DNA from 4 places in the Paenarthrobacter sp. NPDC056912 genome. Region 2 is predicted to be linked to each of the others. Evidence: riboswitches for the same ligand, from Rfam matches in the RefSeq annotation. Region 2 holds a riboswitch; each other region holds the start of a gene.

Region 1 (7,153 bases), on a different contig from region 2:
ATTTCGGCGCCGGCGATCGAGTATTCCTCGTCGGTGATGCCCGAGCCGAGGCCTGCGCCGCGCTCAACCAGAACACTGTGTCCGTGGGTGCGGAACTCGTGGACACCGGCGGCCGTGATGGCTACGCGGAATTCGTTGTTCTTGATTTCTTTGGGGACGCCGATGATCATTTGTGGCTCCATCGTTAGCGGCCTCTTCGGCCGAAATGAGTTGCGGGCTGTGATTCCAGAATAAATCCGGCTGTGAGGCAGGCGACATGGTCCGTCCGGTGCAGGCCAAGGGAATCCGCGGAAAATCAAGGGTTCTCCGCCGCCAGGCTCGACATTTGTCGAGCACTGAAGCGTCAGGTGTCGCCTGCTGTTGGTACGCTTTGAAGGATGCAGCAAGACGTGGAACAGATCGTTGAACGCGTGGCCCTGAAGCTTGGCCGCGGGCTGTCCCTGGAAGACCTCGACGGCGTGCTCCTCGCCTACAGTTCAAACCAGTCCCACGCAGACCGCGTCCGCGTGAACTTCCTCCTCAGCAAACGGGTTCCCAGCGATGTCAGCGCCTGGCAGCTCTCGCACGGGATCTCCACCGCGGTCCGTCCGGTGGTGGTTCCGGCCAACAGCGAACTCGGCATGCTGGGCCGCGTCTGCGTCCCGCTGCTGGTCCGCGGTTTCCGCGTGGGCTACTTGTGGGTGCAGCTGGACGTTGAAGAACAGAGTGCGACGGCGATACTCGCCGAATTGCCCGGCGTACGTGACGAACTGGACCTGTTGGCGGGGTTGCTCCTGGACTCCAACACCGCCGAGTCCGAGTTCCGGCGGCGGCGGGAGCAGGAGTTCCTGTCAGCCTGCGGCGGCGAATCCAATGCCGTGGCGGCAGTGGCAGGGTGGAAGGAGATCCAAGGCCGCGGTCCGTGGCAACTGGTGACCATCCTGGACGCGGGCGGAGGCGGGTCCGACGTCGACCCCATCGCCTCCACGCTCACGCACCGCTCGGCGGCCTTGCAGTCCACCATCGGGGTGAACGCCGCGCTGTTCAGTGCAGGGACGGAGACCCACGCGGTGGTCCTGTTCCGTGAATCCGGCGGTCGCGCCGATCATGCGCAGGTTCTGGTTCACTACCAACTGGAACTCGCCAAGCGTGCCGGAAGGACCGTGGACCGCGTCATCCTGGGGATCAGCGAGCCGTTCCAAGTCATCCGTCAGCTCGCCGGCGCGTACCGGCAGTCAAAGGTCGCCGCGCAGGCCGCCGCCGTCGATCCGCCCTTGGGTGAGCTAGTGGATGCCCGGGCCGTGGGCGTGTACCAGCTTTTCGACCGTTTGCAGGCCCCCGGTGGCTGGGATGACACCGGATCGGTGCACTTCCGTGCCTTGGAAGACCACGACCACAACGGAGAACTCCTGCCCGTGCTGGAGCTGCTCTACGACAACGACGGCTCTGTCCAGGACGTCGCCGCCAAGCTTCACCTCCACAGGAGCAGCATCTACAACAGGCTGGGCCGGATCCGCCAACTCATCGGTGCCGATCCGTTGGGCGGCGGTATCCGGCTCGAGCTGCACGCGGCCCTCAAAGCTCGGCGCTGGGCTGGCCGGCCAAGAATCTGAGCCCTCCTGACCACGAAAAATGAGGCAGGCACCCGGGGTGCCTGCCTCATTCGTGTGGCCGTGCCTAGGAGCGCCGCAAACGCTGGCAGCTCCAACGGCCCATTCGACGCCGGAACGTGGCGGTCCGGCTGCTGCTGCAGTACCGGCCATGCCACCCTGCGTGCGTGATGGTCCGGGGCAGCCGAGTGCTCACTTCAGGGCCTTCTTGGCAGCATCCAGGATGGCATCCAGATCAACTGATTGGCTGGGCTGCGGGGTGGTGCTCGCCTTCGGATCAGCGGATGACTGCGGCTTGGACGGTTGCGTGGGGGTCGTCGTAGGCGTGGGCGTGGGAGTGACGGTGGGTGTCGGCGTTGGTGTCGGGGTAGTGGTCGGCGTGGGAGCCGGCGGGGTGGTGATGGTGTCCGACGGAACGTCGCCGGGAACCGGCACAGGCTGGCTGGGGACCGGTGTGGTCACCCCCGGCACGGGTGTAACGGCGGACGGTGCTGCTGACGGAACCCACACGGGATCGGCAAGCGAAACCTGCGGAGTCGGAACCGACGACGGCGTCACTCCAGCGGGTGCCTCCGGAACGGTAGCGGGTTGTCCGGCTTCCGATGACGCCGTGGCGGATGCCGACGGCGACGATGTGGAGGAGTAGGACGCCCTGGGTGCGGGCGCAGCCGAAGCGGACTGGCGGGCGTCGCCGTCGTTCCCCTTGTTGTCGCCGGCTTCCTGGACGGGGGTTTCCTGGCCGAAGAACGGGAGCTCAAGGGCTTGCCCCACAGTTCCGGCAGTCAGGACAAGGCCCACGGCGCCGGCAACCACGGCCATGCGCTGGCTCATGGTCCGCACCGAGGCTGCCTTGCGGAGCACCGCGTGCGGTTCCCGGCTGAAGGGAGACGCGGAGCCGAAGCCGGACTTGGTGGTGTTGCGGGCTGCGGTGGGCGCCTTGCCGGGCGTTGATTGGCGGCTTGCGAGGGCAGCCGAAGCGGTGGCCGCCGCGGCAACCTGCGCCGGGGACTTGGCGCGTGCCGGGGACGGGGCCACAGCTTGAGTTGGTGCCTCAACGACGGGAATCGCCGCTGTTGCGGGTTCCGCCTCTGCGGGCTTCACCGTAGGAATCGCCGTGGTGGCAGGCTCCGGCGTGCTCGGTTCCGGAGTGCTGGCCTGCACGGCGGGTATTGCTGCCGTGGCAGTTTCCTGAGGGGTGATCACTGCCCGCGCCGCACGTTCGCGCTCTGCCGCGCGGGCGGCCGCACGCGTGATGGGGGTCGCGATGATGGGAATGGCCGCGGTGGGGGGTCCCGGCGTCGTACTTGCTGTTTCGGTGCCCGGCGCCGTTTCCAGCGCCGACTCTGTGCTGAACGATCCGCTGGGTTGGGCCCGACGGCGTCCGGTTGGCTTGGTGCGCTCGCGTTCGGTGTTGGCGCGGCGCGGCTGATCCATGGTTGGGGACATGGTGGTTGCCTCTCAACGCCTTCGAGGTTAGCTGTCGGGTTCGGACGAGGCCGTCCGGCCGCCTAAGCGGCTTCACCCCAAGGACTTGAAAACAAGCCCGGGAACTCTGGGTCCCCCGTCTCTGCCGCGGGTCTGGCGGATCCCGGATTGCGGCAGAGCTCGGCGTCAATCCGGAAGCGGCCCAGCGGATATTCGGGTCGCCCTACGACGGTACATGAGCCGGAAAGTAAAGTCACATTAATATAACGGGCGGTAGGCCTGCCTGGGCGGGGAAACCCTATCGCTTAGGCTTCGGGGCCGGCGCTGGAGCCGGGAGTTCGTGCTGGATCTTCTGGATCTGGTGCGCCTGATGGGTCTCCGGGCGGAAGATCTCATCCGCGATTCCGAGCATTCCGCCCGCTGCGGCCCGTCTGACTCCCCGGCTGTTCTGGCGCGAGATCCAGTACCAGAGGCCAGCCAGGAGAGCCGGTACGCCAAGCACTGCCGCCAACACGGCCAAGATGTCCATCGCCCAAGACTAGCTTCGGCGCGGACTGACAGGTAGAACATAGTCGTATGGACCTCCCCGTGATGCCGCCCATTTCGCCCATGCTTGCCAAGTCCGTGCCGTCCATCCCCGAGGTTGGGCACTATGAACCCAAGTGGGACGGCTTCAGGACCATCGTCTTCAAGGACGGCGACGAGATCATCCTGGGCAGCCGCAACGAAAAGCCCATGACGCGCTACTTTCCCGAACTCGTGGAGGCGCTGAAGAAGAACCTTCCGGACAAATGCGTGATCGACGGCGAGATCGTCCTGATTGCTGACAACAGGCTGGAGTTTGAGCTCCTTCAGCAACGAATCCATCCCGCCGACAGCCGGGTCCGGATGCTCGCAGAGAAGACCCCTACTTCCATGATCGCGTTCGACATCCTTGCCCTGGGCGATGAGAACCTCATGGACAAGCCCTTCTCGGAGCGCCGCGCAATTCTGGAGAGCGCACTCGCCAAGGCCGAGCCTCCCGTGTACGTGACTCCCGCGGTAACGGACCTGGAGCGTGCAAGGGAGTGGTTTGTCCAGCTCGAAGGTGCCGGCTTGGACGGAGTGCTCTCCAAACCGCTGGACGGACTCTACCTCCCCAACAAGCGGGTGATGTTCAAGACCAAGCACGAACGCACGGCGGACTGCGTCGTGGCCGGATTTCGTTGGCACAAGACCGCGAAGGTGGTGGGGTCGATGCTGCTGGGCCTGCACGATGACACGGGGCGGCTGCACCATGTGGGCGTGGTGGCCTCGTTCCCGATGGCCCGCAGGGAGAGCCTTGTGGCCGAACTTGAGCCGTATCAAACCGAATTCAGCAAGCATCCCTGGGGTGAGTGGGCCAAACAGGACGAAGCCGCCGCGGGTGGATCCCGAATGCCCGGCGCCCAGAGCAGGTGGAGCGCGGGCAAGGACTTCTCGTTCGTGCCCCTGCGGCCCGAACTCGTGATCGAGGTGGCCTACGACTACATGGAAGGTGAGCGGTTCCGGCACACCACGCAGTTCCGCAGGTGGCGGCCGGACCGGGAGCCGGAGAGCTGCACGTACTCGCAGTTGGAGGAGCCGGCGGATTACGACCTCGGGGAGATCCTCAGGCTGCCGTAGCCAAGCTCGTTGTGCACCCGCAGCTGCGTCGCTGGCCAGCAACGAATTAGCGGGCTGGCGACGGAGTTACTCGTCGTGTCCTTGGCCGGTTTTCACAGCCGGATCTACTCCCGTGTGGCGTCGTCGGATTCGGCGGGGTCGCTGGCGGGGCTGGAACCATCAGGTGCTGCGGCCGCTTCAGCTGCGTCCCGGCGTCGTGCAATTTTGGATTCAGTCCACATGGCGACGGCGACGAATACCACGCACGCGAACATGAAGGTGGCTACGAAGTTCAACCCCATGGCAGAACCCAAGGGTGCGGCAAGGGCCATGGCAGCCAACCCGGCCACGATATGCCACCCTTTGAAATTGCCCACCGATCAAGCGTAACCCCGGGCTTTACGGGTGCCGGTCTGTTGGATGGGATCGTTGCTTGATCCTTATCACTCCGACACTCTTAGCCGGCGGGGGCGTCATCGCCGGCATCCGCTTCGCCCTGCTGGCGTTTCTGGGTTTCCAGCCACGCCATGATGGCCGCCTGGCGGATTCGACGATGGGTTCCCCGATATTCCACAGGTATTTCCCCGCGGTCGGTCATGTTGCGCAGATAAGTGTGCGAAATCCCCGCCAGCTCCGCAGCCTGAGATGTTGTGAGCATTTCCTCGACGCTGCTCACCGTCACCGTTTCGCCGCGGCTCAGCCTCGCGAGGAGGTCGACGACGGCGTCCCTCGCCTGGTCGGGCAGGCGGTGGACAGTGCCGTCGACGAACACAGTGATGTCGTTGCTGTCCTGGAGCGACTGCGCGAGGTTCCGGGCGGCGTCGGCGGGGAGCCCGGCCGTGGCGCGGGGAGCTATCAATGCCATGGCAGAAGCCTAGCGTGCGCGGCTACTGGATCCGGAGGCTGGCGGGAGCTGGAACAGTGGAGGCCGGTGAGTGGAATCCTTGGGATCCGGGTGTGATCGAGCCGAGGATGCCGGCATGGCGTGCTCCGGTGCAACTGGCCACCGTGCCGGGGAAGTTGTGGACCGTCAGGTAGCCAAGGACCGCAAACGCTGCGGCCTCTTTGGCGGAGGACGGCAGGCCCAGCTGGTCGGACGTCAGCAGTTCCGCGCCTGCGGCTCCCGGCATTCCCAGTTCATCGCCCAAGGCCCGCATCAGCGTGGGATTCTGTGTCCCGCCCCCGGAAGCGACAACCGACGTTCCTCCCACTGCCCGCACAGCATCCGCCACGGTGCGGGCCGTGAGGGCCACCAGTGTTGCCACGACGTCTTCGATGGGCAGGCCCAGGGTGCCGGTGGCTTCCATGGCTTTCTCCACGTAGGGCAGGTGGAACAGTTCCTTGCCGGTGGATTTCGGGGCAGGCAGCCCGTAGTACGGCTCTGCGAGCAGCCCGGTGAGCAAAGCGGTACTGACGTTGCCGCGGGCGCCGAGTTCGCCGTCGTGGTCGTAGTGCTGGCGGCCGCCGGTCATGGACGTGACCGCAGCATCGATCAGCGCATTGGCGGGGCCGGTGTCGAAGGCAACCGATGCCCCGGAAGCCACCGTGATGTTGGCGATGCCGCCCAGGTTCAACGCCACGGGCATGCCAGGGAGCCCGCGCAGCCACAGGGTGTCGAAGAGGCTCACCAGCGGTGCGCCCTGGCCTCCCGCCGCTACATCCCGTGTCCGGAAGTTGGACACCACCGTGCAACCCGTGGCTTCGGCGATCCAGGCAGGTTCGCCCAGTTGGAGAGTCCCTTTGACCTGGCCCGAGTCCACCCAGTGGAACATTGTTTGGCCATGGGAAGCGATCAGGTCCGCCCGTCCCTCGCAGAGCTCGTCATTGGCCCTGGCAGCGAGCCGGGCGAAGGCCTGGCCAATACGGGTATCGAGCTTGCAGACCTGTTCCATGGAACTGGTTGCGGGTGGAAGTTGAGCGGCAACGTCCGCCCGCAACTCGTCCGGGTAGGACTCACTGACAGCTCCCAGGAGCGTCAGCGCCAAGGCATCGCCGTCCCTGCTGACATCGACAGCTACGGCGTCGATCGCATCGTAGGACGTTCCGGACATCATGCCGATGATACGCATGGCACTGCTCCCTCTATCTCGTTCTTGGTGGCGGCCGGGCGACGCTTAGTCGCGCAGCGCCTTCTTGTGGGCGGAGCCGCGCAGGGTGGCCAGGGCGAAGGCGCTGATGACACACGTGGCCATGACGTAGTAGGCCGGGATGTCCTTGTTGCCGGTGGAAACGATGAGCGCGGTGATGATGAGCCCGGCGGACCCGGAGAACACTGCGTTGGACAACGAATACGCCAGTCCCAGGCCGGTATAGCGAACCGTGGTGGGGAACATCTCGGACAACATTGCCGGTCCGGGGCCGGCCAGCATGCCCACGATCGCCCCGGCGAGGAAGACGCCCGCTCCCATGATCCACGGCGAACTGGCAGGGTCCTGCAGGACTTTGAGCAGCGGCAGTGCGAGAACCGTGATCAGGATGGCGCCGGCGAGCATCACAGGCCGCCGTCCCCAGCGGTC
Region 2 (7,153 bases):
TGGGTTTCCACGGAGTCGTAGCCGTGGTCGCGGGGCATGTGGAAGCCGAATTCCGTGTCCAACGCGGCCAGGAACTGTTCCTTGGGCTTCTCCCAGATGCCCATGGTGCGGTCACCTTGAACATTCGAGTGGCCCCGGACCGGACAGGCCCCCGCCCCCCGCTTGCCGAAGTTGCCCTGGAGCAGGAGCAGGTTGATGATCTCCCGCAGGGTATCCACAGAGTGCGGCTGCTGCGTCAGTCCAAGCGCCCAGCAGATGATGGTTGCCTTCGACGCAGCCATCATCCCGGCCGCCTTGGTGATTTCCGCACGCGTCAGGCCCGTGGCCCGCTCGGTTTCAGCCCAGTCCAGCACCGAACGGGCTTCCTTGTAGGCAGCAAACCCTTCGGTCTGCTGCTCTATGAAGGAATGGTCGACGACGGTCCCCGGGTTGCGCTTCTCTTCCTCCAGGAGGAGGTGGCCCAGTGCTTGGAACAGCGCGAGGTCCCCGCCCACCTTGATCTGCAGGAACTCGTCCGCGATGGTGGTGCCGCCGCCGATCACGCCGTTGAGAGACTGCGGATCCTTGAAGTTCAAGAGGCCGGCTTCGGGCAGCGGGTTCACGGCAACGATCTTTCCGCCGTTGTTCTTGCAGTCCCGCAGGGCGGACAGCATGCGGGGGTGGTTGGTTCCCGGGTTCTGTCCCACCACCAGGACCAGCTCGGCGTGGTGGATGTCTTCGAGCGAAACGGTGCCCTTGCCGATGCCAATGGTGGGGTTGAGGGCGCTGCCGGAGGACTCGTGGCACATGTTGGAGCAGTCCGGCAGGTTGTTGGTGCCAAGGCTGCGGGCAAACAACTGGTACATGAACGCTGTCTCGTTGGCCGTCCGGCCGGAGGTGTAGAAAACGCACTTGTCAGGCGTTGTGGCGTTGATGTGCTCACCAATCAGGGCGAAGGCCTCGGCCCAGCTGATCGGAGAGTAGTGGGTGTCACCAGGCCTGTTGACCACCGGCTCGGCAATCCTTCCCTGGCTTCCCAACCAGTACTCGGTTTTGTCTTCCAGGTCGGCAAGCGAATGCTTCGCCCAGAACTCTGCACCCACGGTCCTCGTGGTGCTTTCCTCGGCGATCGCTTTGGCCCCGTTCTCGCAAAACTCCGCGGGGCTCCGCCGGCCGGTGATGGACTCCGGCCACGCGCAACCTGGGCAGTCAAAGCCATCATGCTGGTTGACCCTGAGCATGGAGCGGACCGTCCGGGCTACCCCTGCTTGGGCGTAGCCGCGTTCCAAGGCGACGGTGACTGCTTTGACACCTGCGGCGGCTCGTTTGGGCGGGTGGACTTGCAGGTCATCTTCGTTGATGTCCTGTTCGGGAGCATGCCTGTTCATGAGTCCATCATTGCAAGCCTTCACGCCCCCTGACCACCTGCGTCCATCAAGGGCGCTAAGCGTCCAAGGCGCTCCAGTCCACCGGGCCCGCAGATGCTTTCTTCGGTTGGCGTGCCGGGGCCTTCCGGGACTTCTCTTGCGCCGTCTTCGGAACGGGCAGCGGTTTGCCCCATGGCAAGGGGAAGGCGGGCACCGGCTCACCCATCTGGACGCCGTGGGGCGGCACCACCATGACGCCGTCGGCTCCTGCCAGGCCACGCATCATTCCCGGTCCGGAGTGTCCGGCCGGCGATGCCAGTCCGTAAACCAGCGTGAACGGCATCAGCCGGGTTCGTCCGGGATCGGCGTCGATCATGGCACCGCACGGAACTTCGCCAACTTCGTGGAGTCGTCCATGTCCCAGAGCAGCCAAAAGGGGCGCTCCAACTGTGAAGAGTGCCATCATCGCGGCCAGCGGGTTGCCCGGCAGGCCGAGTACGAAGCGGCCATCGGGTAGTTCGGCCAGAACCGCAGGATGCCCGGGGCGCATGGCGATGCCGTCGATCAAGAGGCGGCCGCCCAGCTCGGCTATGGCTTTTCGGAAGTGGTCCGTCCCCGACCGTCCGGTCCCTCCGGTGGTGATAACGACGTCGGCAGGCGGCTCAGCTTCGACGTCGGGTTCCAAGAGTGCAGGCTCCGTGTCCTGAAGGGCGGCAAACCAGTCGTCGTAGTTGTCCCCCACCTTCAGTTGTTCCCCCGCGATTCCGCCCAACAGCTCCACCACCGCACCCAGTTGCGGGCCAAAGGTGTCACGGACCTGCCCCGGCAACGGAACACCCCGGGCCACCACTTCGGAACCGGTCAGGAGGAACCTGACCAGCGGCTTGCCGAGGACTTCGAGTTCATCCAGGCCGGCGAGGGCGGCGAGGGCAATGTGTGCCGGATTCAGAACGGTTCCGGCCTTGAGAAGGACATCCCCTACGGCAGCCTCTTCGGCCGCTTTGCGGATGTGCTGGCCGTTCCGGGGCTCGCCCGGTTTGGCGGCGCCGCCCAGCGCGAGCAGCGGCAGGCCGTCGTCGTCCGCGGTAATGACGCCACTTTCGCAGCGCAGCACGGCCTTGGCGCCGGGCGGTATCAACCCGCCCGTGACGATGGGGCTGGCCTGGTGGGGGGCCAAACGGTGGCCGGGCTCGCTCAGTATCCACGGACCGCTGCCATTGACGGCCCAACCGTCCATGGCCGAGGAAGCGTAGTGCGGCATGTCCTGCACGGCCAGCACATCGGAAGCCACAACGCGGCCAATAGCTGAACTGAGCGGCACCGGGCTCGACGGAATCGGCGAAGCTACGTCAAACGCACGCTGCCGGGCTTCGTCCCAACTGTGTGCCGCGTGGTGGCCCTGGCCGGGGGCCTCCGTCATTCGGCGTCAGTCCCGGGCTCCGCGTATTCCTTGGCCACGTTCCGGGCCAACTCCAAGGCGGCGTTCATGGAAGCGTCGTCGCTTGCCTGCCCGATCCCCCTGGCCATGCCCGCCGCATATCCGGCAATGAACGTGGTCAGCGGCGCCGCGGGGCGCACCACTGAATGCGCGGCGACTCCTGCCACGGCAAGGACCTGGTTGATGTCCACTTCCACGTCCTCCAGCTCAAAAGCCTGTAGCAGAGTGCGGCACCATTCCTCGAGCGTCTCTTCCTGGCTCTTCATGTCCGCCTCCAACTCGTTGTCAATGCCAAGGGCCGCAGCATCCTCCCACGTATCCACGTCATCCGTGGACCCTGCGGGGACGTCAATTGCCAGCACGTTCAGCCTAGCAAGCAGGCCGAACACTGAAGAGTTCGTTAACCCGAAACCTTCGGAAGCTACGCGCACTTCCCTTTCCAGTGCGGAAGTGCGGTAGATCCCCAGGAGGGGCTGCTGGCGTCCGTCACCAGAGACCGCCATGGCCCCCTCAACGCCGGAATGCTCCTCAAGGCCGCTCCATAGGAGGCTGACGCCGCGTTCAGCATGGGGCATGTCGCAGGCCAGTATCAAGGTCCATGGTGCGTGGCTGCCGCTGACCCCCAGGACGGCCAGCCCTGCCGCTATCGCTGCGGCAGGGCCAGCGAAGGCGGGCTCTTCCCGAGCCCGGAGGACACCGTGCGGCACTACCACTGAGCCAGGGCCGACCACCACGGTGGAGGCAGCACCTCCGGCCGCCTTCAGGGCATGCGAAAGCAGCGTGGCTCCGTGGTACGTCAATGCGGGCTTGGGCACGCCACCGAGGCGGGTGGCCCGGCCGCCCGCCAGAATCACGGCGTTGAACTCCATCCGCCCAGATTACCCGGGACAGGCAGAGCACAGCAGAAATCGATCAGGCAGCGGATTCCGGCAACAGGAACGGGTCCCAGTCCGGCGCAGGTTTCTCGAGTTCTTTGATCTGCCACATGGTTCCCTGGGGCATCCCGGGCGTGAAACGGAGTTTCCAACCCATCTCAGCCAGCGTATGGTCGCTCTTGGCGTTATTGCATTTCAAGCACGCCGCAACCAGGTTTTCCCAGGAATCCGCGCCGCCCCTGGATTTGGGGTGGACGTGGTCAATGGTGTGGGCTGTTTTCCCGCAGTAGGCGCAGCGATGACCGTCGCGGCGAAGGACCCCGCGGCGACTCACGGCGGTAATCCTGTTGTACCTGGGGCGGATGTAGCGGTTAAGGAGGATCACGGATGGTCGTCCGAGAATCTCCTGTGGCCCAACGACAGGCTCGTCGCCTTCGGCCACTACGCTAGCTTTCCCAGTCAGCACAAGGACCAGCGCCCGGCGGAATGTTATTACCGCCAGCGGTTCATATCCAGCATTCAGAACGAGTGTGCGCATGCACGTACCTCTTCACGGCCGCACCCGTCAGGGGCACGAGGGCCGGCTGCCCTCTGCTTGTACGGGCTGTGGATCGACACCATAAGGGTAAGCACTTATATGCCGTATCAACGAATTTTCTGCCGTTTCGGGTGCAGTGTCGGCCAAATGTTCACGCGTGGTTAAGGGGTAGGGAGCCATCGGGCAGGCGTCAGCGTGCCGTCACCACTCACTTTGAGCGCCGACAGCTGGGACACACCGACGATTGCGGCGTGCCGACCACCCTGCAGAACCAAAGTGGGTCGTGAACGCACACCCAGTGGCCACACCACCCATGGAATTTCCGACGGCGGCGGGCACCAGAGCGCTGCTTGGGCGGCGCAGACGAATCCCGGCAGCGGTTTAAAGCAGAACACCCCGCCGGCCGAAGCCTGCGGGGTGTTCCTGAAAGTATTGATTCAGCCGTTGACGCGGATGAAAACCGGGCCGGAGCCCACGTTGACGCTGAACAGTGCCGTGGTGGAGCCGTTCCAACCGCCGTGGACGGCCATGCCGTTGCCCACGTAGACGGCGATGTGGGCCATTCCACCGTAACCACCGTTTGCGTAGTAGGCGAGGTCGCCGGGCTGCGCTTCGGCTGCACTGACCGTGCGGCCCAAAGACAGGTACCCGGCAGGCCAGTCGTGGAAGTTGATGCCGACGGCGGCCAAGGAGTTGGTGACCAGCATGGTGCAGTCCTGGGTGACGCCGAGCTGGGCGTAGGCTGCTGCGGCGATGGCCGCGCCAAGTCCGCTGGATGCTGCGGGGGCCTTGGCTGCCGGGGTGGCAGCGTTGACGGCCAGCGTGGCGTTGGAAGCCGTGGTGGTTGCGCCTTCCGTTGCCTTCTTGGCTTCGGCCTTGGCGGGGGCCTTTTCAACGACGGGAGCCGGTGCTTCCACCGTGGTGACCACAGGGCGCTCGTAGGAGATGGCAACCGTGGAGTCCGCGGCGATGGTGGCCTGGGCTACCGTCTGGACTTCGAGGGTTGACGTAGACGTTGACTCACGCTGGACGTTCGCATCCGCAGCGTTCGCAGCAACGCCGCTGGTCAGGACCAGGCCTGAAGCTGCGGCAATAACTGCTGCCTGGCGGCCAACGCCACCGGCGTTGTCGCTGACAGCCTTGGCAATAACGGCAAGCGAGCTGGTCTTGGGGGCCTCAGCGCGATGCCGTGCAACCTTGTGTGCACTGGTCATGATTTTTCTCTTTTCGTATCCGCGGGCAGTTGGGTTGCACGCGGGTAATGGGCCTGCCAGCACTTGGGGGGCATGCTGGCGAGCCCCGAACCGGATTATTTCTAGCGGAGGGTGAAGAAGGAGGACGTGCCCGTGGACGCTGCGGAGTGCAGCAGCGTGCCCTGGCCGGGGTTCAAAGCACTGATCATCATGCCGTTGCCGACGTAGATGCCTACGTGCGCTCCGCCGTTTTGCATGACCAAGTCACCAGGAGCAGGAGTGCTGGTGGGCTTCATGGCGGTCCAGGCGTTCACGCGGGGGATGCTGATGCCTGCCTGAGCGTAAACCCACTGGGTGAAACCGGAGCAGTCCCAGCCATTGGGGGTGGTGCCGCCCCAAACGTACGGGTGGCCGATGCCGGTGTAGGCAATCGCCGCGAGGCCGGAGGCTGCAGCGCTGGACGCGGCATCGGTGGCCTCGGAGGACTTGGCCGTGACGGCGCCGGCTGCTGCTCCGGAGCGCTCGGTAACCTGCGCTGCGCGCTGGACAATCTTGGGGGCTTCCTTGGTGGCCACAACGGGGCTCTCGAAGGAAACGGTGGCTGTGGGCTCCGCGGTTACCACGGCGGTAGCGATCAGCTGCTGGGTGCTGGAGGCTTCGGACTTGGAAACATCCGTGTCCGCTGCCTGTGCAGGCAGACCGACGCTGAGAACGAGGCCGGAAGCTGCAGCCAGGACGACGGCCTGACGGCCAACGGTTCCGGCATTGGAAGAAACAGCCTTGGAAAGGGTGTTCAAGGGGTTCGTACGAACCGATTCAGCGCGATGGCGCGCAGGGGTAGTGCGTGATGACACGTAGGTAGCCTCTCCCAATGCCTGCGAGGTGAGCTGTCGGATTCGGATGGGAGTCATCCGGCCGCGCTGCTTCAAGGAAGCTTTGCGACTTAACCCCAAGGCCTTCTTTCGAAGACCAGAAGTGGTTCCCCCGCCCCTGCCAGACGATTTATGCGAACGGACCTTGAGCGGTGGCAGAGCTAGGCAATCCACTCAAGTGCACCGGCCCCCTAAAAAGCCGATGCGCTTTGAACGGTACAACAGTTGAACGCGAATGTCACATTCAGGTCACGGGGTGTCTCACGAATGCGAGAGGCGACCATCAACTGGCTCAGAGCCAGCCCATGGGGTCGACAACTTCACCGTTGACCTGGACCTCGAAGTGGAGGTGGCAGCCCGTTGAGGCGCCCGTGGTGCCGCTCAGCGCGACGGTATCGCCGCGGGTGACGGTCTGGCCCACCTTGACGGTGAACGACGACAGGTGGTTGTACGTGGTCTCCAGGCCATTGCCGTGGTCAATGACCACGCGGTTGCCTCCGCCGTACTCATGCCATCCGGCGAAGGTGACCTTGCCGGAGGCGGCAGCGTGGACGGCGGTGCCGCACTGGGCCACGAAGTCCTGGCCGCGGTGGAAGTCGCCGGTGCCGCCGGTGAGGGGGCTGACGCGGTACCCGAAGGGGGATGCCGTGGTCAGAGTGTCAAGGGGGCTGGCCATGGTGCCAACGGAAGATGCGCGCTGGATGCTGCCGGCGGACTGTGCGCTCAGCAGCTGCTTCAGCTTGCCGTCGGGATCGGCAGCCGTAGCCACGGCAGCGCGGCTGAAGTCGATTTTGGCGGACGCTGCCGCGGAAACCTCGGGCTGGCTGCCGCCGCTGACGGCAAGGGCGGACTCGGTCTGGCCTGATTCCGAGGTGGCCATGACGGGGCTCG
Region 3 (7,153 bases), on a different contig from region 2:
GCTCTGGTGGCGCAGGGTCTGCGGCCTGGTTGGCAGGGCCGGCACAGCGAGGCGCGCGGCACGGACCGGGTTCGGCGATGCGCTGGCGGCGGGATCTGTGAGCGTCATGTCTTCAGCATGGAGCCGCCGAATATGAGGCCTTTAGGCGGAAGCTGTGACCGTACTGTGAAAAGCGAAAACCGCGCCCGTTCCCGCGATCCGCTCCAGTGGGTACTGGGGCGAACGGCGGGAACCGGCGCGGTGATCAGGAGAACTCTTGGCTTAGTACCAGTTGTTGGCCAAGTGGAAGCCCAGGGCGGCCGACGGGGATCCGTAGCGTTCCTTGATGTAGTTCAGGCCCCACTTGATCTGGGTCTGGTAGTTGGTCTGCCAGTCAGCACCGGCCGAGGCCATCTTGGAAGCCGGCAGGGACTGGACGATGCCGTAGGCGCCGCTGGAAGCGTTCGTGGCCGTGGTGCGCCAGTTGGATTCCTTCTCCCACAGGGTGTTCAGGGCGGTCATTTCGCCCGGACCCCAGCCGTAGCTGGCGAGGATGCTTGCGGCGTACGCCTTAGCGGCGGCGGGATCGTCCACTGCCTTGGGCGCGGCAGCAGCAGCTGCAGCTTCCGCGGCGGCGGCGGCAGCAGCGGCGTCGGCGGCCTGCTTGGCGGCGGCGTCGGCAGCGGCCTTTTCGGCGGCAGCCTGCGCAGCAGCGGCTTGGTCTGCAGCGGCCTGCGCGGCAGCAGCCTGGTCGGCGGCAGCCTTGTCGGCGGCGGCCTTGTCCGCGGCAACCTTGTCTGCAGCCGCCTTGTCCGCGGCGGCCTTCTCTGCTGCCTTCTTGGCTGCATCAGCCTGGGCTGCGGCGTCAGCGGCAGCCTTCTCCTTCGCCTGATCGTCGATCTGGGCGTTGGTGGCCTGGCGCTCGGCGGCCTGGCTCATCTCGGGAAGGTTGAACGCGGCGTTGGCGGCCTGTCCAAGCGATGCCACGCCCAGTGCGGCTGCTACGACGCCGGCCACAACGGACATGCGGTAGCCGGACTTACCCTGGCGTGCTGCGTTCTTGAGGACGGACTGCGACTTGGTCAGCGGTGCGTTGTTTTCGTCGCGATGACGCGCGGAAGGGCGCGTCTGATCGTTAGGTTCAGACATGTGTGATTACCTCTCAGCGCCTGCGGAGTTAGCTGTCGGGTTCGGATGAGGTCATCCGGCCGCGCATGTAGCTGCGGCTTCACCCCTAGGGCCGGCAAAAATGCCTGGGCCCGGAGACCATGGGTCCCCCGTCTCTGCCTCGAATGAGAACGGAACTCCGGGAAGTGGCAGAGCTCGGCGCATCCCGGGTGTGGGCCTGTTAGGGGAGACCCACCCTTTCGACGGTACAGGAGGATTCAACAGAAGTCACATTTAGGTAACAGAGATCACGACGACGGTGAGTCGCCTTGCTGGATTCGTTACACGCGTTCGGTTGCAACCGTGGGGAGTCGGAGGGCGAACTCTGTACGCCCCGGCCGGGAGGTCACTTCGACACTGCCGCCGTGGGCCTCGACGATCGATTCCACGATCGAAAGGCCCAGTCCGGACGTGCCTTCGGACCCCGATCTGGCGGCGTCGGCACGGGCAAAACGGGAGAAGATCCGGCCCTGGAAATCAGCCGGGATACCGGGGCCGTTATCCGTCACAGTGACCACTGCGCTGCCATCGGCGGAGAGCATGACGCCCGTAACCACGGTGGTTCCGGCGTCGGTGTGTTTACGGGCATTGGAAAGCAGGTTCGCCAACACCTGGTGCAGTTGCGTCGTGTCCCCCCGGACGGTGATGGGTTCATCCGGCAATTGGAGCTGCCAGATGTGGTCCGGGGCCATGACCTTTTCGTCGCTGACGGTCTCGATGACCAGTTGGGTCAGGTCCACGTCCGTGACCTTTACGGGCTGGCCTTCGTCCAACCGCGCCAGCAGCAGGAGGTCCTCCACCAGCGTGGTCATGCGTTCTGACTGGCTCTGCACGCGCGCCAAGGATTTCCGGCCGTCGTCAGTGAAGTTTTCGGTCATCCTCAGGAGCTCGGTGTACCCGCGGATGGCGGTCAGGGGTGTCCGGAGTTCGTGCGACGCGTCAGCTACGAATTGCCGGACTTTCGTTTCACTTTCCTGCCGGGCTTCCAAGGCGCTGGAGACGTTGTTCAGCATTTGGTTCAAGGCGTGGCCCACGCTGCCCACTTCCGTCCCGGGATGGGCGGCCGACGGCGGTACGCGCACCGCGAGTGCCACTTCACCGGCGTCGAGGGGGAGCCGCGAAACCTTGGTGGCTACCTCCGAAAGCTGTTCCAGCGGCCGCATGGTCCGGCGGATGATGACCGTGCCCGCAAGGCCGATCAGCACCAATCCGCCCAAGGAAACAAACACCATGGTCCACACCAGCGAGGCTTCAGCGTTTTGCTTGTCCGCCAGTGGCAAACCAGTCACGATCACATCGCCGTACGCGGGTTCGACTGCCACCAGCCGGTAGTCGCCGTTGGACAGCCTGCGATCCACCGGACGGTTGTCCGTGGGGAGCGCCAGCAGGACCTCTTCGTCGTCAGCCGAGAGGGCCACGCGATTGCCCTGGGCGTCGATCAGGCCAGAGCTCCGCACCGTGGAGCCATCGATCCGGGCGCTGAGCGTTCCCGCCGCCTGGCCGCGCGCTTCCAGCGGGTCCGGTTGGCCGGACGGTGAGGAAGGAAAGTTCGACGGCGGCCTCCCGAAGGATGTCGCACGGCTGGACGCCTGCTCCAGCTGCTTGTCGAGTTGCCTGTTGAAGTACGTGTCCATCGACGCGTAACTGACCACTCCTACGGCACTGCAGATTGCCACAAGAAGCGCCATGGACACCAGGACCAGCCGGGTGCGCAAATGCCACGTGGACGGATTGAGCCAGCTCCGCCGGGACGTCCTGGCAACTCCTGAAAGTGTGGTCAACGCTTAGTCCGCAGGCTTGATGACATAGCCGGCGCCACGAATGGTGTGGATCATCGGCGGGTGGTTTGCTTCGATTTTCTTGCGCAGGTAAGAAATGTAGAGTTCCACGATGTTGGCTTGGCCACCGAAATCGTAGTCCCACACGCGGTCCAGGATCTGGGCCTTGCTGACCACCCTTTTGGGATTTTCCATAAGGTACCGGAGGAGTTCGAACTGGGTGGCCGTCAGCGGGATATCCTCGCCGGCCCGTGTGACTTCGCGGGTGTCTACGTTCAATGTAAGGTCGCCGACCACAAGCTCGGCCGTGTCCATGGCCGCAACACCGGACCGTTGGACGAGTCGATGGAGGCGGAGCAGGACTTCCTCCATGCTGAAGGGTTTGGTGACATAGTCATCGCCGCCGGCAGCGAGGCCCACGATCCTGTCCTGCACGGCGTCCTTGGCAGTGAGGAACAGGGCAGGAACTTCGGGGGCGAAGGCACGGATGCGGTTGAGTACCTCAACGCCATCGAATCCCGGGAGCATCACATCCAGAACCAGGACGTCCGGACGGAAGTCCTTGGCGGCCTTCACGGCCTCGGGACCATCAGCGGCTACGGCGACAGACCAGCCTGCCATGCGCAGGCCCATGCTCATGAGTTCGGCGAGGCTGGGCTCGTCATCGACCACCAGTGCGCGGATGGGGGAGCCGTCCGGGTGGGAGAGCTGGGGAAGGTTGTTGGTCATGGAGTGAGGGGATGCCATGTGACAACTCTCCATTCTGCTGGTTTGCCGGCGCTTTGCCCGTCCTGTGAGGACCCTGTGAAGTCAACACTAGCGAGGTGGGAGTGCGGTGACACCCGGTTCGCTGGGCCACGGGCTGGGCGCGACGTCGGGTTCGCGGACCACTTCCTGATGGCTTGTCCACCGCTTGTAACAGATTCAGCACCTCAAAATCGAGACGGCGCCGGGTTGCAACTGGACAACAAGTGTTTCAGATCGTGAGATTCAGTCACAGGGTTCCCTGTGGGAATCAAGGTGGCCATCATGCCGCATGGGCCGAAGAAAATTCACAAAATCGCGGATATTTCTTGCCGTGACCGAATGAAATGACGTTCATTTTCCGACCCGGCGGAATTGTGATCTGCAGCACAATAGTCCGATATGTCTCAAAATGTGGACGGTTCGGCGCTTTGTTACTTGCGTGTTGCCATTGTTACGTTGCACACTTCCAATGTGAACAAGAACTCAACAGCACCTGCAGCCGCAGCAATCTGGTCCAGCGCACCCGCTGGCGATGACGTCCGCTGTTGTCGAATGCAAGCCTAACTTTCCACCCCAAGAAGTTTCAGGCATTCGCCCCCTAGCCCAGCGTTGGGCGCCCCTCCCCAAACTCATTGCGGGGACACCAAGCATTCGAAGCCGCGATGACGGCTATTCACTTTTGAGGTAAGCACTCCATGTCAGTTGCATCTGGATACGTCCACATCTCCGTCCGAAACGCCAACAAGGCTGCATCGAATGCAGGGCTCCGCCCCGGCTTCGGCAACCGTCCCGGCTACGCTCCCGCCGCACAAGGTGCAGCCCAGCAGGCACCCGGTTATGTGCCGCAGGGCTACAACCCCAATTCCTATGGCCAGCTGCGGGCCGTCCCCACCAATGAGCCTGCGCCCATGACGGCGCCGACGCCCGTGATTGCCCAGTCGGACAGGCTCCGCCCTGTTGCCAACGACAATGTGGCCCGCGGCTTTGTGCTCTACATGGGCATTGACGAAGAAACCGCTGCAGCGGCAGGCACCTCCATCGCCAAGCTCGCCCAGGAAATCCGGGCGTACGCCCAGTCCCTCGTGACTGGCGCCGAGAGCTACGCCGCAGTGGCAGTTGCTCCCGCCGGCGCGCAAGGGTCCGCACTCGACGTCGTGCGTTCCACCTTTGGTGACCCGACGGTCGCTTCACGCCAGCGCGCCGAAGCCGCACGCCCGGCGCCTCAGCAGGAAGCCCGCCCCTCCGGCGTCCTCATCGACCTCGCCCGCCGCGAAGTTCACCTGGACGGCGAATCGCTGAACCTCACGTTCAAGGAGTTCGAGCTCCTCAACTACCTCGTGGAAAACGGCACCCGCACGGTGGGCCGCGACGAACTGCTCGAGGGCCTGTGGCGAAACGCTGAAGAAGTCCCCAACGAGCGCACCATTGACGTGCACATCCGTCGCCTCCGCTCCAAGCTCGGACGCCTCGCCAACACCGTCCGTACGGTCCGCGGCCAGGGCTACCGGTTCTATGAGCACCCCGAAGTTATTGTCTGGGCCGCTCCGGAATACTCGATCTAAGCTACTGCTGCAGCCGAATGGCGGCACAATCCCTCTGCGCCTGCGCTCGTTCCTCACGCAACAACGGCGCTATCGGGATGTGCCGCCATTCGGCTTTTGTCGTGCCCAGTGAGCATTGGCCTCCACGGCCAGGGGGGCGGATAGGGTTGATTCATGAGTGACCATCACATCAAGCGTCTGGTGATCATGCGCCATGCCAAAGCCGACTGGCCTACCGGTGTGCCCGATCACGAGCGTCCCCTGGAGGAACGCGGCCACCGTGAGGCGCCGCTGGCCGGCAAATGGCTGCTCAAGCACGGGATTGTTCCGGATTTCATCCTGTGCTCTTCCGCGCTCCGGACCCGGCAGACATGCACCTGGGTCTGCGACGAGCTGGGGGACAAGGCCCCCACCCCGAAACTCGAGGACGGTTTGTACTCAGCTTCCGCCAACCGCATGTTGACCGTCATCAACCATGTTCCGGACACCGTGACCACACTGATGGTCATCTCACACATGCCCGGCGTGCAGGACCTTGCCATGCATCTTGCATCCCGCGATTCCGACCATGACGCCTACATGGATGCGGCAACCCGTTACCCAACGAGTGCGTTGACGGTAATGGAGACCGAGAAGACCTGGGCGGAACTGGATGGGCAGGATGCCCGGCTGACGCATTTCAAAGTGCCCCGCCACTAACCCAACTGGCTGGCACTAGTGGTTGTTTTGAGGGCTCAGAACAACCACTAATGCGAGTTACTTGGGTCCCCATAGGACAGTTGCGGCATGCACATGCAGCGGAGTTCGAAAACGGGCAAGCCGGCAGCTTCTTCGCCGTGCCCGGTGGCAATCAGGTATTCGCCGTCGAACATGTACACGGGCAGTTGCGGTGCCATGTGTTCGTTGTACCGGCTCGGATAGACCCATTGACCGCGGATATCGAACGCCGGAAGCGCATATGGATCCCGACGGTTGTGTGCGCTCGGATAGAGTCCGTCGTCGATCATGATGTAGCTGGCCAGGCCATAGGTGTGGTGGTGGTTCATGTCCGTGGGAAATAGGATCGCTTCCACAGTGCCGGCCCCTTCAAATATTCGACGAGTGCGCCCTGAGCGGCGCCTGCTAGCTAAGGTTAGCCTAAGCTAACAGACTGCCGACCGTCGAATGTTCCGGAGTGTGACATTCGTCAAGCCGCCGGGAGGGGCAATTCCTCGGCGGCAACCTCCCGCAGCAGGCGAACGGCCAACCGGATATTGGGACTGGCGGTCATTGTTTTCCGATACACCACGCCGACTGACCGTTGTTGCGCGGGGTTCACCACGGGAACTGCCACGACGCCCGGCGGCAAAGGGGGACGGCCAAGCCGCGGCACCAGCGCGACCGCCACACCCTGCTCCACCATGGCGATGTGGGTGGAAAAGTCGGGATCGTACACGCGGATGTCCGGGACCCGCCCCAGTCCGGCGAAGATCTGCAGCAGCGCTTCATTGCAGATGGCGCCTGCCGGCGTGCTGATCCACGTTTCGTCCAGTAAGTCTTCACGTTCGACGACGGTACGTCCGGCAAGCGCGTGCGTGCTGTTGACGAGCACATCGGCCTGGTCAATGCAGAGGTCCTCGTGGACCAGGTTTTCCGGAATCACCAACGGTACGGAGTTCCAGTTGTGTACCACGGCCAGTTCCGCTTCTCCCGAGGCAACCCGTTGGACGGCTTCACGTGGATCCTCCGCCAGTACCGTGATCTCAAGCGTCGAGTGGGAGGCTGCCATGCGCCCGAGCACGGGTCCCACCAAACCCCGGCAGGCCGTGGAGAATGCAACGAGCCTCAGGAGCCCGGACGGCTTGGCGGGATCGGCGAGCAGGGTTGCCTGCAATTCCTCGAGCTCGCCCATGATCCGCCGGCCGTACCCCGCCAAGGCCAGGCCCCTCTCGGTGAGGAGCA
Region 4 (7,153 bases), on a different contig from region 2:
CGGTCAGAAACCCGTCCGCCGGCTCAATCCTGGGGGACATGCTTTCATCATCGCTTAAACCCCGCGAGATGCCACTTAATGACAGTGTTTGAGCCAAACATTGCCATCAAATGCCATCTCGCGAGGCTCGCAAACCAAGTGAGACGTGGTGGCGGGATTCGAACCCGCGTGCGCTGCTTTGCAGGCAGCTCCCTGGCCTCTCGGGTACACCACGCTTTAACGACAGTAGGGGGCCAGGCACGCGGGCTTCAATGTTCATTGCCCCGGCTTTCCCAGCGCTAAGGAACGTTGCCCAAGGTTGCTGCCCGTGAAGTGGAATGCGCCCTATTGCGACTCAATGCGAAGCAGGGTGGTGCGCTCGTTCGGAGTGTCATTGGGTGCATGGAAGACCAGGTAGTCGTTTCCGTTGGAGGCGTTGAGGATCATGCCGTGGCCTCCGTTGCGTGCCCAGAGCGGTTCGCTGCTTTGAGCCCATGGACCAAGGATGTTGCCGGTCTCGGAGCTCGCCAGTCCCATGGCGTAGCCTTCGTCGCCGAAGCTGGACCACAGCATGTGAAGACTCCCCGTCGACGTCCGGCGCACGAATGGTCCGTCCGTGAACAGGGGGTCTTTGGCAAGCCTAAGCTCGGCGGGTGGTTCGACGCCGTCCGGAAACCGCAGGGGCTTGCTCCACGGGGCGGAGGAGGCATGGAAGAGGAGCTGCGGCTCGCCAGTGGCTACTTTGAGGTCGTCTGAGAGCCGCAGGGCATGCATCTCACCATCGGCGAGGGGTGGTTCGCCGCCGGCCGTGCCCTCCGCCCCTCGACTGTAGACCAGCCACGGGCGCGCGTCATCGTCCAAGAAGAAGGTGCCGTCCAGGCAAGGAGTGCCCGGAGGCGTCACGGGGCCGTCGCTCCATGGCCGGAACGGTCCGGTGGGCGTCTCCGCCATGAGGATTGCGACCCCCCGCACCTGCGTGTGGTCCGAAAGGAAGGTGGCGAACATGTAGAAACGCCCCGCGTAGGCGTGCACTTCGGGCGCCCAGTACTGTGATCCGGACCAGAAGCCCTCCGGTGGCCGGAAAGCGGCGATCGGGCCGTGCCAGCTCTCCAGATCGTCACTGGTGTAGCAGTCGAATCCGGTGGCAGGGCCGCCCCACACATTGTGGTCCGTGGTGCCGAACAGGACATAGCTGCCCGGTGCCGGCTCAAGGATGAACGGGTCCCGGATCCGGATCTCTGAGAGTCTCTTCAACGGGCCCATGTTCATGTGAGTGTCCTTCGTCGGCATCGGCGGGCGCTGAGCGGTCTCGGAATACCGGCCACGCGCTAAGCCCAAACACTACAAACGGCACGCCCGGCAGTGGAGGCAGCATGCCATTGAGTGAAAACGTTCCTGGGTGCCGGGCCTAGCCCTGGCGGGACGACGCACTGCGGGACACCCTCCATGATCGTCGGGCCACCTTGGCCACTCCCGCGCCAACCAGCAGGGTGAGAATGGCGGCTGCGACGTGCGTGTACAGCATGAGGTCGCTGGCGTGGGCTGTGCCAGGGGACGGGGCGGCCTCGCCTGCCACCTCCGGGACTTGCCCTGCACCATGGAGATGTTCCAGGAATCCGGTGCCCGGGAAGTATCCCCCGAACGAGTCGAAGCCGAGGTGGAGCAACTGCTGCGCCACTCCGGATACCAAAAGCAACAGCAATGGCCCGTGAATCCACCGGGCCAGGAGTTGCGCGGCCAGTCCGCAGAGCGCGGCGAAAGCCAGCAAGACGGGAACGGCTGGAGCACTGCCTCCGGCGATCACATGCGCAGCCAGTCCCAAGGCGGCAGCCGCTACTCCGGCCACCCACGCCCACTTGTCCTGCACAGGAGTTGCGCTCATCGCCATCCTTCCCTCCACACAGGCTAAGCGGAGGAAGGCGCTTGGAACAGGGCCGGGGAGCCTAGGCCAGCAGCGTGTTCACCAACCGGGCAGCCACTTTCGCGGTTCGCGCGTCAATATCGAAGTCGGGATTCAACTCAGCGACGTCCAGGTGGAGGAGTTTCCCGCTCGCAGCCACCTGCCGGCAGATCGCGCTGATCACCGGCAAGGGCACGCCATACGCGGCAGGCGCACTCACCCCGGGAGCCACGGAAGCAGGCATCACGTCAAGGTCGATTGTCAGGTACAGCACGTCCACGCCAGCCAGGAAATCCGCCACGAAGACCTCCGCGGCTTCCGGCGAGCACAGTTCATCCAGAAGGTACTTCACGCCAAGACGGTCCGCGGTATCGAAGAGCGTCCGTGTGTTGTTCGGCTTCGAGATTCCGACGACGGCGTACTGCAGTTCGCGTCCCGCGGCGGCTTCCGCGTGGGCCATCTGCAGGAACGGCGTGCCCGAACTTGGCGTCGGCTCATCACGGAGGTCGAAGTGCGCATCGAGGTTGAGCACCCCGAGCCGCTTGCCACGGACGGCTTCGGAACCGGCAACTCCCAAGTAGCTGGCAAACGCGGTCTCGTGTCCGCCGCCGAGAACAACGGTGAGGTTTCCGGCGTCGAGCAGGTCCGAAATGGCGCGGCCGGCGCGCTCTTGACCCGCTTCCAGCAAGTCGTCCTCCACAACCACGTCACCGGCATCGAACACGTCACGGTCAAGGTGGTAGGCCAGCGGACCCAACGCCGAGCGGATGGCGGCCGGCGCTTTGGCGGCCCCCACGCGGCCCTGGTTGCGGAGCACTCCGGCATCACTGCAGAAACCGAGCACGACGGCGGGACGCGAGGCTGCGTCGGCCGCTGCCGAAGTGTGGGGCGCCATGGCCTGCCACCAGCGGCGGTGCTCAGCGCCGTCGCCGTCAAAGCGGCCGGTCCAAGGCCTCGGGCTGACATCTACGGTGAGGGCGCTGGTTTCCATGCTTTAAGCACACCCGAAGACGCACACAGAAACCAGCGATCCAACCACGCGGGTGTCTGAAACTCCGGACTTGCTTATTTGATGCCCAACAATTCCTCCACAGTTCCGATCCCGAAGAACAGCAGGAACGCGGCAGCTACGGCCCACATGAGCGGGTGTACCTCGCGGGCGCGGCCCTGGAAGGTGCGGATCAGGACGTAGGAGATGAAGCCCGCGCCGAGGCCGTTGGCGATCGAGTAGGTGAAGGGCATGAGGGCGATGGTCAGGAACGCCGGGATGCCGACACCCCAGTCCTGCCAGTCGATCTTGCCCACCTGGGAGACCATCATGAAGCCCACAACCACCAGTGCCGGGGCAACGGCTTCGAACGGAACCAGGTTGATCAGCGGCGTGAAGAACATGGCAATGAGGAAGAGCACGCCAGTGACGATCGAGGCGAGGCCCGTCCGTGCGCCTTCGCCGATGCCGGCGCCGGACTCAACGAAGATCTGATTGGAGGAAACCGAGGCTCCACCGCCGACGATCGCGCCGAGGGCGTCCACTTGGAGGACGCGGTCCACGTTGGGGATGTTGCCGTCCTTGTCCACTGTGCCGGCCTCGTTGGCCAGGCCCACCATGGTGCCCATGGCATCGAAGAAGATGCTCAGGAGGATCACGAAGGCCAGCAGTGCTGCTGCGATGAAGCCGAGGTGTTCGAACGCGCCGAAAGGGTTGGCTTTGCCGATCAAGGACAGGTCCGGCGCGCCCCATTCGGAGAGCGTGGGCGCTACCAGCGACCAGCCGCGCGGGTTGACGTTCTTGCCGTCAAAGCTGGGGCCGATGTGGAGCGTGAATTCGAGGATCGCGGCCAATGCTGTTGAGACCACGATGCCGATCAGGATGGCGCCGCGGACCTTGCGGACCACCAGTGCGATGGTCAGGATCAGGCCCACTGCGAACACCAGTGTGGGCCAGCCCATCAGCTTGCCGTCCACGCCGAGGCCCAGGGGAACCGTGGTGCCTGCGGCGTCCGGGATACGGCGCACAAATCCGGCGTTGACCAGGCCGATCAGTGCGATGAACAGGCCAATGCCCACCACGATCGCGGTCTTGAGGGCCTCCGGCACGGCCTTGAACACAGCAGTGCGGAAACCGGTGAGCACCAGGATGAGCATGGTGACGCCGGAGAGCACCACCAGTCCCATCATGTCCGGCCAGGTCAGTCCCGGGTGTGAGGCCACCGTGACAGCCACGAAGGCGTTGACACCCAGTCCCGTCGCCACGGCGAACGGGTGCTTGGCCCACGCCCCCATGAGGATGGTCAGGATACCGGCCACGAACGCCGTGGTGGCGGCGACGGCTGTGAAGCCCAGTGACGCACCGCTTGAATCGGCCCCTGAGAGGATCAGCGGGTTCAACACCACGATGTAGCTCATGGCGAAGAAGGTCGCGAAGCCGCCTCGGATTTCCCGCGAATACGTGGATCCACGTTCGGAGATCTTGAAGTAGCGGTCGACTGCAGAACCTTGTTTAAGCATGAAGGACTCCGGGGATCGAGGGGAGTGTGCTCTCAAATCCTATGCCTGCCCGTGCGGGCCTGCCCGACGATTCGCCTAGTCTGTAAGGAAGCCAACACTAGGAGAAACCGCCCCATGCGCACCATCCGCCCGCTTCTGGCCGCCGTCGTCGCTGCTCTTGCTTTCGCGTCCGCCCTGCTGTTTTCCGCGGCTCCAGCGTCGGCGCACGACGTCGCCGAGTCCACAGCACCGGCGAACGGTTCCAGTGTCGCTGTTGTTCCGGCGTCGGTTTCCATTACGTTCAACAACAGACCGCTCGCCATCGGTTCGGGTGTCACGGTCACCTCGGGCGGGGAAAACTGGGCGGACGGCGCCGTCGAGATCATCGATAACCAGGCGGTCCAGAAGCTGCGCGAGGGAGCGCCCGCAGGCGAATACACCGTAGTCTGGCGCGTTGTCAGCTCTGATTCGCACCCCATTGAGGGCACCTTTAAGTTCACAGCCGCCGCTGGAAGCACGACGGCGTCCGGCGGCTCCGCGGGCGCCTCACCATCGGCGTCGGCCGCGGTGCCGACGGCCGGAACCGCTGCCCCGGGTACGGGCAACGGACAACCTGCTGCCGATGCTTCCCAGCCGTTCCCCTGGAGCATCGTTGGCCTGGCTGTGGTGGCTGTCGGTCTCGTTATTTTCCTGGCTGTTACGGCCCGCAGGAAATTGGCTGCCTCCAGCGACGCGGATAGCGGAGAATCCGCGGAATAGCGGGGTTTTCTACGTAGCTGCGAAGATCTCGGAATGGTTACCGCGACACGCCAAAACCGGACTTCTCGTTACTCAAATGTGACTTCGACGTGATCATCGCGTACGGTTGTACCTGTGCCTGTTCCACGTAACGGGCACTTCCGGCCTGATTGCCTAGCTCTGCCGCAGTCCGGAATCCGTTCGCAGACAAACCTACGGCAGAGACGGGGAACCCATTTTAGGTCGCTTTCGAGCGTGCCTTGGGGTGAAGTCACGAAGCTTCCGCTGAACAGCGGGGGATAGTGGCCGGGTGACTCCCATCCGAATCCGACAGCTAACCTCGCAGGCATCGGGAGAGGCTCTTTCATGTCTTCACGCATTCTTCGCGGCCGTCGTAAGGCGGACAGCGTACGTCCTAATCCGTTTATTTCCATCTCCAAGGCAGTTGCCAGCAACGCTTCCGGCGCTGGCCGCCAGGCAGCTGTTATCGCAGCCGCATCGGGCCTCGTACTGACCGGTTCCATTGCCGCCCACGCAGCTGAAACTCCGATTCAGCGGGATTCCAGCCCCGCCACGGTCGCTGAGACCGTATCCGAAGCCCCCACCAAGGTTGTTACCGCTGCAGCTACGGCTACCGTCAACTTCGAGCGCCCCGCTGTTGCTTCCGTAGCAGCTCCGGTCATCGAAAAGCCGGCACCCGTTGCTCCGGCACCTGTAGCCAAGAAGGCAGCAGTCACCACTGCCGCCGCAACGGCTCCTGCCGCCCAGGCTGCAGCTGCGGCTCCCGCCGCGGTTGCCGCTGCTCCCGCAGCCGCAGCACCTGCAGGCAGCATCAACGCAGCCATGGTTGCCTCGGCTTACGCCCAGATCGGCATCTTCCAGGACTGCACCGCCATGGTCGAAAAGGCCCTCGGCTCTGCAGGCATTCCGGTTGGCGACCTCGGTCCCATGCAGTTCCTGAACTACGGCAAGGTCGTCAGCGATCCCCAGCCGGGTGACATGATCGTCCAGTCCGGCCACGTCGCCATCTTCATCGGCAACGGCCAGGCCATCAGCGGTGGCATCAACGGCAACCAGACGGGCATCCACCCCATCAGCTGGCTGACCGCAACCGGTCCCATCACGTACGTGCGCGCTGGCGCATAAGCCTCACGCTTCACCTCAAAGGCCGGTGCCTTCGAAGATTCAGGTCTTCGCAGGCACCGGCCTTTGGCGTTAAGTTCTGTTCGTTTGTGTACGCCTCGTTTGTGTACGCCGAATTCATGCACGACGGCGGACTGGCGCACCTATGGTGGGTGGTGCCCGGCCGGGTGGTTCGCCGGGTTGGTTTGCGGAACCGTCAGGCGATGGCTATGCCGGGTCCCGCCGGCAGGGCCACCTTGGAGGAAATTGCTTGTCCTACCGCTTTGGCCTGACGGAGCACTTCCTTTGGCGTGGGCGTGATGAGTTCGCCAACTCCCACAAGGTGCATCCCCACGGCCCTCATGGCCGTCGCGAGGTTCTGGCCGATGGCGATTCCGAGGTCGGCCAGCATGCGCCGCAACTGGCTCTGGGCGCAGCGCGTCACCACAATGTGGTCAGCCAGGAGGACACCGTTGGCCGTGTGCACGGCCCATTGACGTGGTGTGGATTCCAGGGGGCCCGAAAGGTGGAGGCCGGGCAGCGGGGCAGCTTTCGTCAGGCCGGCCGCGAGCCCGTATCCCAACTGCAGCGAGGGATCAGCGCCCAGGAAGTCCAGCCGGACGGCCCGGGTGGTGTTCCGGACGTCCAAATGATGGCTGGCGGCGTAGTTGCGCAGGTGGCGGAGAATCTCGGTGCGTTCCTGCATGGCTGCAGGATCGGCGACGTCGCAGCGTTGCAGCATGCCGGTGTGGACGGAAGGTCCTGAGGCGGATAGCGCACCAAGCCCGTCCACCACGATGGAGCCCACGCCGTGGCGGCTGAGCTCGCTGGCAACGGCCAGCCCGGAAAGGCCGGCTCCTATGACCACGGTAGTGGTGCGTTCCGTGCCGGAATCAGGCGTGAGTGACACTGCTTGGTTCCTCCTTG

Evidence for each region. A riboswitch is a leader RNA that binds a small molecule or an ion and turns the genes downstream of it on or off. The one in region 2 is predicted to bind cyclic di-AMP.
Region 1: it holds a riboswitch for cyclic di-AMP, as region 2 does, so the genes downstream of both, ACFRJ9_RS07455 (hypothetical protein) here and ACFRJ9_RS19265 (C40 family peptidase) in region 2, are expected to answer to the same signal.
Region 3: it holds a riboswitch for cyclic di-AMP, as region 2 does, so the genes downstream of both, ACFRJ9_RS01480 (hypothetical protein) here and ACFRJ9_RS19265 (C40 family peptidase) in region 2, are expected to answer to the same signal.
Region 4: it holds a riboswitch for cyclic di-AMP, as region 2 does, so the genes downstream of both, ACFRJ9_RS13455 (hypothetical protein) here and ACFRJ9_RS19265 (C40 family peptidase) in region 2, are expected to answer to the same signal.

Annotation. Positions count from the first base shown of each region.
Region 1 covers NZ_JBHUCD010000005.1:130,614-137,766, forward strand. The annotation lists gene ald (alanine dehydrogenase) at 1-170, opposite strand, end outside; gene ACFRJ9_RS07450 (PucR family transcriptional regulator) at 378-1,592, shown strand; gene ACFRJ9_RS07455 (hypothetical protein) at 1,782-3,035, opposite strand; cyclic di-AMP (ydaO/yuaA leader) riboswitch at 3,038-3,183, opposite strand; gene ACFRJ9_RS07460 (hypothetical protein) at 3,313-3,543, opposite strand; gene ACFRJ9_RS07465 (ATP-dependent DNA ligase) at 3,591-4,658, shown strand; gene ACFRJ9_RS07470 (hypothetical protein) at 4,763-5,014, opposite strand; gene ACFRJ9_RS07475 (helix-turn-helix domain-containing protein) at 5,095-5,502, opposite strand; gene ACFRJ9_RS07480 (anhydro-N-acetylmuramic acid kinase) at 5,525-6,706, opposite strand; gene ACFRJ9_RS07485 (MFS transporter) at 6,752-7,153, opposite strand, start outside.
Region 2 covers NZ_JBHUCD010000020.1:27,989-35,141, reverse strand. The annotation lists gene ACFRJ9_RS19290 (FdhF/YdeP family oxidoreductase) at 1-1,367, opposite strand, end outside; gene ACFRJ9_RS19285 (molybdopterin molybdotransferase MoeA) at 1,423-2,766, opposite strand; gene ACFRJ9_RS19280 (NTP transferase domain-containing protein) at 2,763-3,653, opposite strand; gene ACFRJ9_RS19275 (HNH endonuclease) at 3,697-4,197, opposite strand; gene ACFRJ9_RS19270 (NlpC/P60 family protein) at 4,635-5,411, opposite strand; gene ACFRJ9_RS19265 (C40 family peptidase) at 5,513-6,244, opposite strand; cyclic di-AMP (ydaO/yuaA leader) riboswitch at 6,249-6,416, opposite strand; gene ACFRJ9_RS19260 (M23 family metallopeptidase) at 6,555-7,153, opposite strand, start outside.
Region 3 covers NZ_JBHUCD010000001.1:316,087-323,239, forward strand. The annotation lists gene ACFRJ9_RS01475 (dolichyl-phosphate beta-glucosyltransferase) at 1-108, opposite strand, end outside; gene ACFRJ9_RS01480 (hypothetical protein) at 262-1,128, opposite strand; cyclic di-AMP (ydaO/yuaA leader) riboswitch at 1,132-1,318, opposite strand; gene ACFRJ9_RS01485 (ATP-binding protein) at 1,428-2,927, opposite strand; gene ACFRJ9_RS01490 (response regulator transcription factor) at 2,931-3,671, opposite strand; gene ACFRJ9_RS01495 (winged helix-turn-helix domain-containing protein) at 4,367-5,233, shown strand; gene ACFRJ9_RS01500 (SixA phosphatase family protein) at 5,387-5,911, shown strand; gene ACFRJ9_RS01505 (hypothetical protein) at 5,959-6,285, opposite strand; gene ACFRJ9_RS01510 (LysR family transcriptional regulator) at 6,399-7,153, opposite strand, start outside.
Region 4 covers NZ_JBHUCD010000011.1:77,231-84,383, reverse strand. The annotation lists gene ACFRJ9_RS13490 (NAD-glutamate dehydrogenase) at 1-40, opposite strand, end outside; tRNA gene ACFRJ9_RS13485 (tRNA-Cys) at 144-214, opposite strand; gene ACFRJ9_RS13480 (glycoside hydrolase family 43 protein) at 325-1,248, opposite strand; gene ACFRJ9_RS13475 (hypothetical protein) at 1,388-1,861, opposite strand; gene hutG (formimidoylglutamase) at 1,923-2,870, opposite strand; gene ACFRJ9_RS13465 (NCS2 family permease) at 2,945-4,387, opposite strand; gene ACFRJ9_RS13460 (copper resistance protein CopC) at 4,502-5,125, shown strand; cyclic di-AMP (ydaO/yuaA leader) riboswitch at 5,276-5,467, shown strand; gene ACFRJ9_RS13455 (hypothetical protein) at 5,471-6,250, shown strand; gene ACFRJ9_RS13450 (FAD-binding protein) at 6,444-7,153, opposite strand, start outside.